3 regions of the Roseburia sp. AF15-21 genome follow, and region 1 is predicted to be linked to each of the others. Evidence: predicted binding sites of a transcription regulator. Region 1 holds the regulator's gene; each other region holds the start of a gene.
The links. Region 1 encodes Rex, which represses fermentation and respiration genes when NADH is low (regulators of the CRP and FNR family bind a similar motif). Its sites were predicted from a motif close to ATTGTTAANTANTTAACAAT; they were not measured.

Region 1 (4,753 bases):
GAGCCGACCAACCACCTTGATATGGCATCGATTGCATGGCTTGAAAACTATCTTTTGAATTATAAAGGAGCCGTAATTATCGTAGCCCATGACCGTTATTTCTTAGACCGGATTGTTACGAAGGTAGTGGAAATATCCCGCCATACGGCAACGGTATTTCCGGGAAATTATACCGCATATGCGAGGCAGAAGGAAATACAGCGGGAAAGTCTTTTGCGACAGTATTATAACCAGCAGCGGGAAATCAAGCACCAGGAAGAAGTGATATCCAAGTTAAAATCCTTTAACCGGGAAAAGTCCATTAAGCGTGCGGAAAGCCGTGAGAAGGCATTGGATAAAATAGAACGTATTGAGAAGCCAATCGATGGAAAAACAGATATACATATTACATTGGAGCCGGAAATTACCAGTGGAAATGATGTACTTTCGGTGAAAGGTCTTTCAAAATCTTACGAGCATAAACTGTTTTCAAACATTGATTTTCAGATTAAGCGAGGGGAAAAAGTTGCTTTAATCGGAAATAACGGTACCGGGAAAACCACCATTTTAAAGATAATCAATGGAATTGTAGACGCAGATGCCGGGGAGATAAAGCTTGGAAGCAATGTGGAAATCGGATATTACGATCAGGAACAGCAGAACTTAGACCCGGATAAGACGTTATTTGATGAAATTGCAGATGCTTATCCGAATCTGAAGGCAACGAAGATTCGAAATGTGTTAGCAGCATTTTTATTTACGGATGATGATGTGTTTAAGCGGATTCGTGATATCAGTGGTGGAGAAAGAGGGCGTGTTTCACTGGCAAAACTGATGTTATCCAATGCAAACTTCCTGATATTGGACGAGCCGACCAACCACCTTGATATTATGTCAAAGGAAATTTTAGAGTCAGCCATCAATTCCTATACCGGAACGGTGCTTTATGTATCCCATGACCGTTATTTTATTAATAAAACTGCCAGCAGAATTCTTGATTTAAAGAATGAAACAATTCTAAATTATATTGGAAATTACGATTATTATCTGGAGAAAAAGGAAGTTCAGGAGTTAGCGGCGTTTGGCACAGCTACACAGGATCGTGCAGACAATTCAGTGGCAAAAGGAAATGTCATTGTTTCCGATGGAACTGGAGAAAATAATGGAACAGAGCAGATATCCGGCGGAGGAAAACAGAAGTTAAGCTGGGAAGAAATGAAGAAACAGCAGGCAGCAAAACGTAAGCTGGAAAACGAATTAAAGCGTACAGAAGATGAAATTGCTAAGAGAGAGGCAAAGATAGAAGCATTAAATGATGAACTGTCAAAGCCGGAGGTAGCATCAAATTCCTATGAATTAAACAAAATCCATGAGGAGCAGATGCAGGAAGAGGCAGCGCTGGAAGAACTCTATGCAAAATGGGAAGAATTAAGTTTACAGAAAGATTGTTAAAGTTGTAACACATTGACATCCTTTCGGCAAGAAACTATAATTATTGTAGGGTATTGAGAGCAGGAGGAACTGGCAGAATGAGCAAAGAAATATCACAGGCAGTAATTCGTAGAATGCCAAGATATTACCGATATCTGGGGGAACTTTTAGATGAAGGGGTAGAACGTATTTCATCGAATGAACTGAGTGCAAGAATGAAAGTGACCGCATCGCAGATCAGACAGGATTTAAATAATTTTGGTGGTTTTGGACAGCAGGGATATGGTTACAATGTACAATTTCTGTATGAAGAAATCGGAAAGATTATGGGATTAAATGAACAGCATAATATTATTATTATTGGAGCTGGTAACTTAGGACAGGCACTTGCCAATTATGTGAAGTTTGAAAAACTCGGCTTCGTCATAGTAGGATTGTTTGACGTGAATCCGGAGTTATGCGGAAAATCCATTCGTGGCAATAAAATCGAAATGATTGATAAACTGGAAGAATTTGTAAAGACACATAAGGTAGATATTGCTACACTGACTATGCCGAAAGAAAAGGCAGATGCTGTGGCAAACCAGCTGGTAAGCCTTGGTGTACATGCAATCTGGAATTTTGCCCATGTGGATCTGGAAGTGTTGGATGAAAATGTTGTAGTGGAAAATGTACATTTATCAGACAGCCTGATGCAGTTATCCTATAATATGACAAAGAACAAAAGGAAAAAGGAAACGCTGGAATAGAGGTGTTTTGCATGAAAGATGACAAGGAATTTCTGGAAGCATTAGAAAGCAGAAAAGTACCAATACTTGTATTGGATCAGAAATGGCACAGGCTTTTTGCTTTAAGCGGAAAAACCAGTGAAATCAAGCAGCTGGAAGAAAAGTTAAATCAGTTGTTAGAACAGCAGGGAAAGCTTAATAATGATTTGAAAGAACTGAAAAAGACAAAGAATCGGTTGATGAAAAGCATTGTTGTCAACATGGAAGGAACTCATGAGGAAAATGAGGGGGATATTTCTTCCAGAAAATTAGATGAAGACAAGAGACTGATTGATGAAGTCAATGTCAAAATGGAAGAAATTGAGGATGAATTAATTGAACTTCCACGAAATATAAACAGTGCAAATCAGGAACTTATGTTAGAAAGCATGCGTTACTGCTATGAGAGACTAAGACAGAACAGCAAAGAAGCAGATGAAATTACGGCCTGGATTGATAAGGTAAGGGTAGAACTTAAGAAAAATATCATCAAAAAACAGAACCGTGAAATCAACAACCGGCAGATTTATTCTTATATGCATGATATTTTTGGTGTGGATATTTTAAATATATTTGATCTGCGGCAGGAAGATGAAGACCGTCTGCAGGGGAAAAAAGCGGTGGAAAATGCGGACGAAAGGAATTAATTTATGGAATATCTTGTAAATTCCCGGGAAATGAAAACATGTGATACCAATACAATCGAACATTTTAAAGTGCCATCCATGGTTCTAATGGAGCGGGCAGCACTTTCTGTGATAGAAGTAATACAGGAAAAAGAAATTTCATGTAACCGCGTGCTGGTAGTGTGTGGAACCGGAAATAATGGCGGCGATGGTATGGCAATTGCAAGATTGTTATACTTATCCCACATTCCGGTTGAAGTATATCTCTATGGAAATAAAACACATTTTTCAAAGCAGGCAAAAGAACAGTATGAAATCCTGACATCATATGGTGTACCATTTATTGATGAAATGGAGGATGCAAATTCCTACAGCCTGATTATTGATGCGTTATTTGGTATAGGATTATCACGAAAATTAGATGATGAACTGGTGCACTTGATGGAACGGCTAAACCAGAGCAGTGCCCACCGGCTGGCGGTGGATATACCATCCGGTGTCTCGGCAGATAATGGAGCTGTATTAGGTGGTGCATTCAAAGCAGATGATACCGTAACCTTTGCTTACTGCAAGACCGGAATGGTGTTATTTCCTGGTGCAGAATACTGCGGAAATATTACGGTTAAGGATATCGGAATTGGAGAAGAAAGCTGGTTAGATAAAAGACCTGCAGCTTATGCAATCACAAAGGAAGATTTAAATTTTTTAAATAATCGTGCTGCTGATTCGAACAAGGGAACCTTTGGAAAAGTCCTTTTGGTTGCCGGAAGCGTGAATATGGCAGGTGCGGCGGTTCTTGCAGCAAAGGCAGCTTATCGCAGTGGCTGTGGTCTGGTGAGAATATATACACCGGAAGAAAACCGTATTATCTTACAGACAGCAGTGCCGGAGGCAGTTCTTACTACCTATTCTGCAAAAAAGGCTGATACACAGCAGCTGATAGAATGTCTGTCCTGGGCAGATGTTATTATTTTAGGACCTGGAATTGGCAAAAGTGATGTGGCACACAGTATTGTAAAGACGGTACTTAAGAATGCGGCAGTACCAATGGTAGTAGATGCCGATGCATTAAATATCATAGCAGAGCAGACCGAACAGCTTCTTCGCCCGCATACAGAACTGGTATTAACGCCACATCTGGGTGAAATGTCCCGGTTAAAACAGCTTGCCGTTTCCTATATCAAAGAAAATATTGAGCAGGTTGCGGAAGATTTCGCAAGGGAATATAATGTAATCTGTGTTTTGAAAGACAGCAGAACGGTAACGGCAATTCCTTATGGGAAAACATTTATTAACCGGAACGGTAACAGCGGAATGGCTACTGCGGGAAGTGGTGATGTACTGAGCGGAATTATTGGAAGTCTGATGGCGCAGGGCCTATCTGCAGAGCAGGCGGCACCGCTTGGGGTATATGTACATGCGGCGGCAGCAGATGAACGGAGCAAAACAGTTTCAGAGCATGGACTGACTGCAGGCGAAATTATAAACGGATTATCCGATGTGTTGTCATAATAATAATTTGAGGTGAATGAAATGAAAAGATATAGCAGGGTATATGCCAGCGTGAATCTGGATGCGGCCATTGAGAATATGGAGGCAATGCACCGGCTTTTAAAGAAAGATACCAGCATGTTTGCGGTAATTAAAACAGATGGATACGGACATGGTGCAACGGAACTTGCCCGTGTATTAGAGCCGCTTCCGTATCTCCATGGCTTCTGTGTGGCCACAGTGGAAGAAGGCGTAATTTTAAGAAATCATGGAATTAAGAAACCGATTCTGATTCTTGGTTTTGCATTCCCGGATGAATATGATATTATTGTAGAACAGAAATTAGAGCCTGCCGTATTTACGTATGATATGGCAGTTGCACTATCTGAAGCTGCAACAAAGAAAAATCAGGATGTGGCAATTCATATTGCAGTGGATACTGGAATGAGCCGGATTGGT
Region 2 (4,753 bases), on a different contig from region 1:
TGGACCGTAGCGTACCACATAATCGATATGTCCATATACATCAAAATGATCAAATACCGCAAGATTTTCCAGGATAGATTCAAAATATTCCAGATAAGCCTGCTGTTCGGTTTTTCCTTCAAAAAAGCGGGAGTAGTAAGGGTCTTTGCCGTGGATTACATGGGAAGAGCCGATGACAAAATCAAAGTCATACCGGCTTATCAGTTCCTGATGTTTCGCTGCAAGATGAGGCTGCAATCCAAGCTCAATGCCGGTCAGCACTTTTATTTTATCTTTGTATTGCTGTCCCAGCTTCTGGATAGTTGGGAAGTAGACCGGAGTGTCTAAGATAAATTCCGGTTCATCCTCCGGATGTTCTTTTGGATAATCATAATCCATATGGTCGGTAATGCAGATTCCGCCAAGTCCCAGTTCGATAGAGGCTTTAATCATGGATTCCGGTGAGGTCTCACTGTCGGTAGAAAAAGCAGTGTGCATATGTGTGTCCCAAAGCATAGTGTGTTCCTTTCTGTGGGTGGTGTATGGCGGGTAAGGTTGTGCAGGTGGGGAACTGGATGAGAAAGCTTCTTCCCAAAAGCACCGGAACGTTTGTATGTAAGAAGCCGGCACTTCAACCTGCAGTATTTTTCTTTCTTTTATAATAAGCAGTCTTTCCAATGTTTGACAGTATACTGCATTTTGTCTGCCGGCGTGCGGATACCGTGAACAGCGTCTGTTAGGGGCTCGTAGAATTCCTTTTGCAACCCGGCAACGCTGGTACATGGATGTACCAGCGAGGCACAATCTGAATATGGATATGAATTTGTGCCGGTTGCCGCAAATCAAATATCTTTGCAGGAATTCTTAGAGTCCCTTCAGACAAAGTGTGGTATCCGCTGCTGGCAGACAAAAGCAGTATCCGGTCAAAGCAGCCGGAAAGACAGCCTAATTTCAAGAAAAATACTGCCCGTGAAGTGCTGCGGATTCTCACATCATAACTGTTCCAGTGTTTTCGGGGAGAAGCTTTCCTATTCCTTTCGCCTACATATTGCACAAACCTTACCCGGTGTTTACACATTTCTACTAAGAAAAATGTTACATTTTCACAAGTATAGTAAAATCTTTGTATATAATACACAGAATACTATAATAGAAATTTGACAATCTGTCAAAAGACAGTATGAAAAATGGAAAAGCTATTGTAACATTTGTTTGAAAATGAGAAAGAAGAAATAAAAATAGTGAAAAAATTAACAAAGTGATGGGAACTACTTGAACTTTCGACAAAAATTGGTTAGAATAATACCAGATTGGGTACAATCCCAAATAAAGATATTTTATATTAAATTTCTAGGAGGAATTAATAATGGCAGTAAGAGTAGCAATTAATGGATTCGGCCGTATTGGTCGTCTGGCATTCAGACAGATGTTTGGTGCTGAAGGATACGAAGTAGTAGCAATCAACGATTTAACAAGCCCTAAAATGTTAGCACACTTGTTAAAATATGATTCTTCTCAGGGTAAATATGAGCATGCTGATGAAGTATCCTGCACAGATGATTCTATCATCGTATGTGGAAAAGAAATCAAAATCTATGCATTCCCAGATGCAAACAACTGCCCATGGGGTGAATTAAAAGTTGACGTTGTATTAGAGTGTTCAGGTTTCTATACAAGCAAAGAAAAAGCACAGGCACACATCAATGCAGGTGCTCGTAAAGTTGTTATTTCTGCTCCAGCAGGTAATGACCTTCCTACAATCGTATACAACACAAACCATGAGACATTAAAAGCATCTGATACAATCATTTCAGCAGCTTCTTGTACAACAAACTGCTTAGCACCTATGGCTGATGCATTAAATAAATATGCTCCAATCCAGTCTGGTATCATGGTAACAATCCATGCTTACACAGGTGATCAGATGACTCTTGATGGACCACAGAGAAAAGGTGATTTAAGAAGATCTCGTGCAGCAGCAGTTAACATCGTTCCAAACAGCACTGGTGCAGCAAAAGCTATCGGACTTGTTATCCCAGAACTGAACGGAAAATTAATCGGATCTGCTCAGCGTGTTCCAACCCCTACAGGATCTACAACAATCTTAACAGCAGTTGTTAAGAAAGCTGGCGTTACAAAAGAAGATATCAATGCAGCTATGAAAGCAGCAGCTAACGAGTCCTTCGGATACAATGAAGACGAAATCGTATCTTCTGATATCGTTGGAATGAGATTCGGTTCTCTGTTCGATGCAACACAGACCATGGTTAACCAGGTATCTGATGATCTGTACGAAGTACAGGTTGTTTCTTGGTATGATAACGAGAACAGCTACACATCTCAGATGGTTCGTACAATCAAATACTTCAGCGAGTTAGCATAATTTACGAGAGAAACCCGCAAAGCGTGTTTCCCGTAGTTTAACGAACAATCACTGCACGGTAGACTACTTTTTTAAGCGACAGGCTGCCAGAGTGCAGATAAGACTCAGGAAAAGGGTCCGGTCTTTTAGGACCGGGCTCTTTCTTGCTATTAGAAATAAAATTTAAAGGAGACTACTTAATATGTCATTAAATAAAAAATCTATAGATGATATTAATGTAAAAGGACTTCGCGTTCTTTGCAGATGTGATTTCAACGTACCATTAAAAGAAGGAAAGATTACAGACGAGAACCGTCTGGTTGCAGCACTTCCTACAATCAAGAAATTAATCGCTGATGGTGGAAAGGTTATCCTTTGCTCCCATTTAGGAAAAGTAAAAACAGAAGAAGACAAACAGACCAAAACTCTTGCACCAGTAGCAGCAAGACTTACAGAGTTATTAGGACAGGAAGTTAAATTCGTTGTTGACCCTGAAGTTGTTGGTGAGAACGTAAGAGCAGCAGTAGCAGCTATGAACGATGGCGATGTTATCTTACTTGAGAATACACGTTTCAGACCAGAAGAGACAAAGAACGGAGAAGCTTTCTCTAAAGACCTTGCTTCTATCTGTGATGTATTTGTAAATGATGCATTCGGAACAGCTCACAGAGCACATTGTTCTAACGTAGGTGTTGCACAGTTAGTTGACACTGCAGTAGTTGGATACTTAATGCAGAAAGAAATCGACTTCCTTGGAAATGCAGTAGAGAATCCGGTAAGACCATTCGTTGCAATTCTTGGTGGTGCAAAAGTTGCTGATAAATTAAATGTAATCAACAACTTACTTGAGAAATGTGATACCTTAATCATCGGTGGTGGTATGGCTTACACATTCTTAAAAGCAAAAGGATATGAAATCGGAATCTCTTTAGTAGATGATACTAAGATCGATTATTGTAAAGAAATGATGGCAAAGGCAGAGAAACTTGGAAAGAAACTTCTTCTTCCGGTAGATGCTGTAACAATCAAAGATTTCCCAAATCCTATCGATGCTCCAGTTGAAGTAGAAACTTATGATGCAGACAAGATGCCGGCAGACAGAGAAGGCTGTGATATCGGACCTAAGACACAGACACTTTTCGCAGATGCTGTTAAGACTGCTAAGACTGTTGTTTGGAACGGACCTATGGGTGTATTCGAGAACCCAACTCTTGCAGCAGGTACTATTGCTGTAGCAAAAGCTTTAGCTGATACAGATGCAACAACCATCATCGGTGGTGGAGATTCTGCAGCAGCAGTTAACCAGCTTGGATTCGGTGACAAAATGAGCCATATCTCAACAGGTGGTGGAGCATCCTTAGAGTTCTTAGAGGGTAAAGAGCTTCCAGGCGTTGCAGCAGCAAATGATAAATAAGTAATCAAAGCACATGCCTGTATGCAGGCAAAAGCTTATATATTTAAGAAAGAAGGACATTTTAAAATGGCAAGAAAAAAAATTATTGCCGGCAACTGGAAAATGAACAAAACTCCTAGCGAGGCAGTTGCGCTGGTAAATGAATTAAAACCATTAGTAGCAAACGAAGACGTAGATGTAGTATTCTGCGTACCAGCAATTGATATTATTCCAGCAATGGAAGCAGCAAAAGGTTCTAACATCTGCATCGGTGCAGAAAACATGTATTTTGAAGAGAGCGGAGCATACACAGGAGAAATCTCTCCGGCAATGCTTACAGACGCTGGCGTAAAATACGTTGTATTAGGACATTCTGAGAGAAGAGAATACTTCGCAGAGACAGATGAGACTGTAAATAAGAAAGTATTAAAAGCTTTCGAACATGGTATTACACCAATCATCTGCTGTGGAGAGACTTTAACACAGAGAAAACAGGGTATCTACCTTGACTGGATCCGTATGCAGATTAAGATTGCATTCCAGAACGTAACAGCAGAGCAGGCTGCAACAGCAGTTATTGCTTACGAGCCAATCTGGGCAATCGGAACTGGTGAAACAGCTACTTCTGATCAGGCAGAAGAAGTTTGTGGCGCAATCCGTGCCTGCATCCGTGAAGTATATGATGAAGCAACAGCTGAGTCTATCCGTATCCAGTACGGTGGATCTGTAAATGCAGGAAATGCAGCAGAGCTGTTCGCAAAAGCTGATATCGATGGTGGTCTGGTAGGAGGAGCTTCCTTAAAGGCTGACTTCGGAAAAATTGTAAATTACAATAAATAAGCTTTTCGGAAAATAGAATATTTTCATAAGAAAGAAGAAACGTCACGAAATGCATTATGACATTGGTAGTATTTACCGGTGAAATGCATTTGGTGGCGTTTTTTTGTTCCCCGAAAAGAACAAACGAAAACCGATTCACCCATTGACATAGTAGGCGAATGGGTATATGATGCGAATGA
Region 3 (4,753 bases), 160 kb from region 1:
GAAAAGCTCCCTAATAAATTACCATATGGTGGTCAAACGACACAATTTCAACTACTTTTTACCACATCTTAATACTCTTAAAAGTGTTGATTTTACGCACTTTCTTAGAATTTACCAGCTTTTGCTGCTTCCTCTACGGAAACGGCAACTGCTACTGTAGCACCAACCATTGGGTTATTACCCATTCCGATTAAGCCCATCATCTCAACGTGAGCTGGTACGGAAGAAGAACCTGCAAACTGTGCATCAGAGTGCATACGTCCCATAGTATCTGTCATACCATAAGAAGCAGGACCTGCAGCCATGTTATCTGGGTGAAGGGTACGTCCTGTACCACCGCCGGATGCTACAGAGAAGTATTTCTTACCCTGCTCGATACATTCTTTCTTGTATGTACCTGCAACCGGATGCTGGAAACGTGTTGGGTTGGTAGAGTTACCGGTAATGGAAACACCTACGTTCTCATGATGCATGATTGCAACACCTTCCTGAACATCATCAGCACCGTAACATTTTACAGTTGCACGAAGTCCGTTAGAATATGCTTTTTCATATACAACGTTAAGTTTAGCTGCTTTGTAATCATACTGTGTCTCAACAAATGTAAATCCGTTGATACGTGAAATAATCTGTGCAGCATCTTTTCCAAGTCCGTTTAAGATAACACGAAGTGGTTTCTGACGTACTTTGTTTGCTTTCTCAGCGATTCCGATTGCACCTTCAGCAGCTGCAAAGGACTCGTGTCCAGCTAAGAAACAGAAACACTCTGTCTCTTCCTCTAATAACATTTTTCCAAGGTTACCATGTCCAAGACCTACTTTTCTGTGGTCAGCAACAGAACCTGGAATACAGAATGCCTGAAGACCTTCACCGATTGCTGCAGCAGCATCAGCAGCTCTTTTGCATCCTTTTTTGATTGCGATTGCTGCACCTATAGTGTAAGCCCAGCAAGCGTTCTCGAAACAGATAGGCTGGATTTTCTTTACCTGATCATATACATCAAGTCCAGCATCTTTTGTAATTTTTTCAGCTTCTTCAATAGAGCTGATACCATAGCTGTTTAATACAGCGTTAATCTGGTCAATTCTTCTTTCATATCCTTCAAATAATGCCATTATCTTCGTCTCTCCTTTCTTACTCTTCTCTTGGGTCAATGATCTTAACAGCATCAGCTACACGACCATACTGGCCTTTTGCTTTTTCCCATGCAGTGTTAGGGTCATCACCTTTTTTGATAAAGTCTGTCATTTTTCCAAGAGAAACGAACTGATATCCGATAACTTCGTTGTTCTCGTCAAGAGCGATGCCTGTTACATAACCTTCAGCCATCTCTAAGTAACGAACACCTTTCTCCTTTGTTGCGTACATAGTACCAACCTGGGAACGAAGTCCTTTTCCTAAATCTTCCAGACCAGCACCTACTGCAAGTCCGTCATCAGAGAATGCACTCTGAGTACGTCCGTAAACGATCTGTAAGAATAATTCTCTCATTGCTGTATTGATTGCGTCACAAACAAGGTCAGTATTTAATGCTTCAAGAATTGTTTTTCCCTGAAGGACCTCTGCTGCCATTGCTGCTGAATGTGTCATACCTGAGCATCCGATTGTCTCAACCAGTGCTTCTTCAATCACACCATTTTTTACATTTAATGAAAGCTTGCAGGCACCCTGCTGTGGTGCACACCAGCCTACACCGTGTGTAAATCCTGAAATATCTTCAATTTTTTTGGAATGAACCCATTTTCCTTCTTCTGGAATTGGAGCTGGCTCATGTTTTGCGCCCTTGGCAACAGGACACATGTTTTCGACTTCCTTCGTGTAAATCATTATAAGACTCCTTTCGATATGAAATATATATCATGTTAAACTTTGTTATACATTTAACACACCGCCCTCATTTTCTCACATTTTTTTACATTAGTCCAGTCTTTTTTACAGGAAATGCCCCTTAATTTTCTCAATTTGTTAATCTAATGCCTCCATCCGCTCAAATGCAAAGGATGCTCCGATTGCTCCAACCAGTGTCAGCAGGAATATAACGACTATCATCATAATAAATCCTGCAGTCACGGAAATGAACGCTCCCGTTGCTACTGCCACAATGATTCCGACACATAATACCAGTCCCTGGAACAGCATCCGAAGAATCGTTCTGCCCAGTTCTCCAAACATTTTCCCTATCACGACATCTGCCAGCATATTCATATAAAGCTTATTAGCATTCAGGCACATATATAAAATGACGGTCAAAATCATGTAAGACACCGGAAGTCCCATTACGATACTGCCCGGCAGCGTAATCAGAAGTCCGTCAATCAGCGCACGGATATGCTCCATTTTGGTGGCATACCACATTTTCTTAAAATTACTGTCCGGAATCAGATAGGTGTATGGATTTGCCAGTTCCTTCGACCACTTCGTCTTATAACCGCTGAAAATAAAGATAACATAGGCAATGACGCCCGGAATTACAAACATTTTAAAAGGCTGGCTGGAAATTTTATTATAATAAGAGACAACCGCAATTGCCACACCTATAACCAGAAACAGCACCGAATTCCAGCCAAAGATAAAGAAACGGTTTTTACGGTATTCTAATACCTGCCGGTAGAAAATTGCTTTAGCGTAAGTTCCCTTATAAGCCATCTTTACATTCCGTAAATACTTTTTCTTGCCATTTCCCACTACAACCTCGCCCTTTTTCGAGCGTTTCATCCGGTCATCATAATCTTCTGCAAATTTTGCAGCATCTTCATAGAATTCTCCGGTACACTTCATCTTTTTCGCATAAAGTACCAGAAAAACAGTACTGGTTAAAAGAAGTACGGTTGCCACCACATTGATTCCTGCAGGACCTATAATAATAAGCTGAATCAATGCAATTTCCCAGCCTATAATCGGAATCAGCTGTACCACCGGAAGCTGGATTAAGTCCACAAACACAGATAACTGCATGCCTTTCACCGAAACAAAGTAGATTGCCACCAGTGCAAAAGCTGCCATTACTCCATACATAATATAGGTAAGTACGGTAAAGAACTGTTTAGGAAGTGTTTCATTTCCATAGCAGATAATCATTAACGCTCCCTCTAAAATATTTTCCAGTACACCAGCATAAAGGAAATATAAAATCATCTTATATGGTGTAACACCAAATACACCAATTCCAAGTACCAGTACAAATAGTTCAACAATAAAATTGGTTAAGAACTGCTTCATTCCGGCATGAAGAATAACTTTCTTCGGTTCTTCCGGTGCAGCAAATACAAAATGTACTTCTGACGGGCGGAACAACAGTCCTTTTCTCTTGATATAGGAAATCAGATTTGCCGGAACAATCATAACCATCAGTACGGATAAAACAGTTGCAATTCCTTCCGGGCTGTTTAATCCGAAATCGACAGACATGGAACCAAGTCCATACAATACCAATGCTGCATATAAAACAACAAATACCAGTGCAAGAAAAGTCTGTGGCCGTTTCAGGCTCCGCTTCACTTTATTCTTAATGGTCTGGAAAAAAACAAAGGAAAGACTACTCATGTTCTTCACCACCAGTCTTTGGTTCTGTCACTTCAAAGAACAGTTCTTCTATGTCTTTATCCGCAATTTCATTTTTGTTAAATGTTGCTATAATTTTCCCTTGTTCCATTACAAACATCACATCCCACAAATCTTTTACCATTTCAAGCATATGGGTACTGATAAGAATGGTACAGCCTTTCTCTTTTAACTCAAGCACAACTTCTTTCAGTTCTTTTATGGCTGCCGGGTCAAGTCCAACCATTGGCTCATCTAACATCACAACCTTTGGATGAATAGCAAGTGCACAACAGATACTGACCTTCTGCATCATTCCTTTGGACAATTCATTTCCCAGCTTCTCCTGTTTATCCAGAAGTTCAAAACGTGTCAGCAGTGCATCTATTTCTTCCTCTGTAATGTCACTGTTATATGCCCGCTTCACATATTCGATATGCTCCCGCACCGTCAGTGCTTCAAACATTGCCGGAATCTCCGGTACATAGCCAAATATTTTCTTCGCTTCCAGGCTTCTTGCCTTCATTCCATTAATACCAACACCACCTTCATAACGAAGGAGTCCTGCAATACTCTTTATAATGGTTGATTTTCCGGCACCATTTGGTCCAAGCAGGATACCGACCTGACCATCCTGCACCATAAAGCTGACATGGTCCACTGCTACATTCTTTCCATATTTCTTAGTAAGCTCTTGTACTTCTAACATTTTCACCCTCCAAAATTCACGAGAAACACTCTTTGTAAGCTTCCCGTATATACTGCGAGAAACACTCTTTTCAAAGTTCTCGTCCAACTAAAAAGCAGCCGTATGTATTACTTAATTAATACAGTAATGCATACAGCTGTTTTTGTCAACCATTCATTTCTTAATTTTCTATTGTCATTTTTCTGCAAGCAGCTACCGCAGGTAACTTCTGCGGGTAAATTTCCATCCGTTTAACCTTCTGCTTTACTTACAATTTCATTCTTATTCTTATAAATAGAATGCGCCGGAACTACTCCACGTACCGGGGAAAGCGGATAAATATTGGTATGTGGTCCGATGACCGTTCCCGGATTCAATACGGAATTACAGCCGACCTCTACAAAATCTCCTAACATGGCACCGAATTTCTTACGTCCGGTTTCCATCTTCTCATCAGCAGATTTTACTACCACCAGTGTCTTATCGGATTTTACATTGGATGTGATGGAACCTGCTCCCATGTGT

Region 2: gap (type I glyceraldehyde-3-phosphate dehydrogenase) is a predicted target of Rex. The motif match lies at 1,218-1,237, and genes of this name have one in related genera.
Region 3: DWW33_RS01810 (iron-sulfur cluster assembly scaffold protein) is a predicted target of Rex. The motif match lies at 1,869-1,888, and genes of this name have one in related genera.

What each region holds. Positions count from the first base shown of each region.
Region 1 covers NZ_QUHG01000001.1:206,874-211,626, forward strand. Annotated here, with positions in the region: gene DWW33_RS00970 (ABC-F family ATP-binding cassette domain-containing protein) at 1-1,431, shown strand, start outside; gene DWW33_RS00975 (redox-sensing transcriptional repressor Rex) at 1,509-2,159, shown strand; gene DWW33_RS00980 (hypothetical protein) at 2,171-2,824, shown strand; gene DWW33_RS00985 (NAD(P)H-hydrate dehydratase) at 2,828-4,315, shown strand; gene alr (alanine racemase) at 4,337-4,753, shown strand, end outside.
Region 2 covers NZ_QUHG01000002.1:119,025-123,777, forward strand. Annotated here, with positions in the region: gene DWW33_RS03515 (histidinol-phosphatase HisJ family protein) at 1-495, opposite strand, end outside; gene gap (type I glyceraldehyde-3-phosphate dehydrogenase) at 1,346-2,362, shown strand; gene DWW33_RS03525 (phosphoglycerate kinase) at 2,544-3,755, shown strand; gene tpiA (triose-phosphate isomerase) at 3,822-4,574, shown strand.
Region 3 covers NZ_QUHG01000001.1:368,966-373,718, forward strand. Annotated here, with positions in the region: gene DWW33_RS01805 (GGGtGRT protein) at 105-1,115, opposite strand; gene DWW33_RS01810 (iron-sulfur cluster assembly scaffold protein) at 1,135-1,827, opposite strand; gene DWW33_RS01815 (putative ABC exporter domain-containing protein) at 1,966-3,543, opposite strand; gene DWW33_RS01820 (ABC transporter ATP-binding protein) at 3,536-4,249, opposite strand; gene DWW33_RS01825 (UDP-N-acetylglucosamine pyrophosphorylase) at 4,480-4,753, opposite strand, start outside.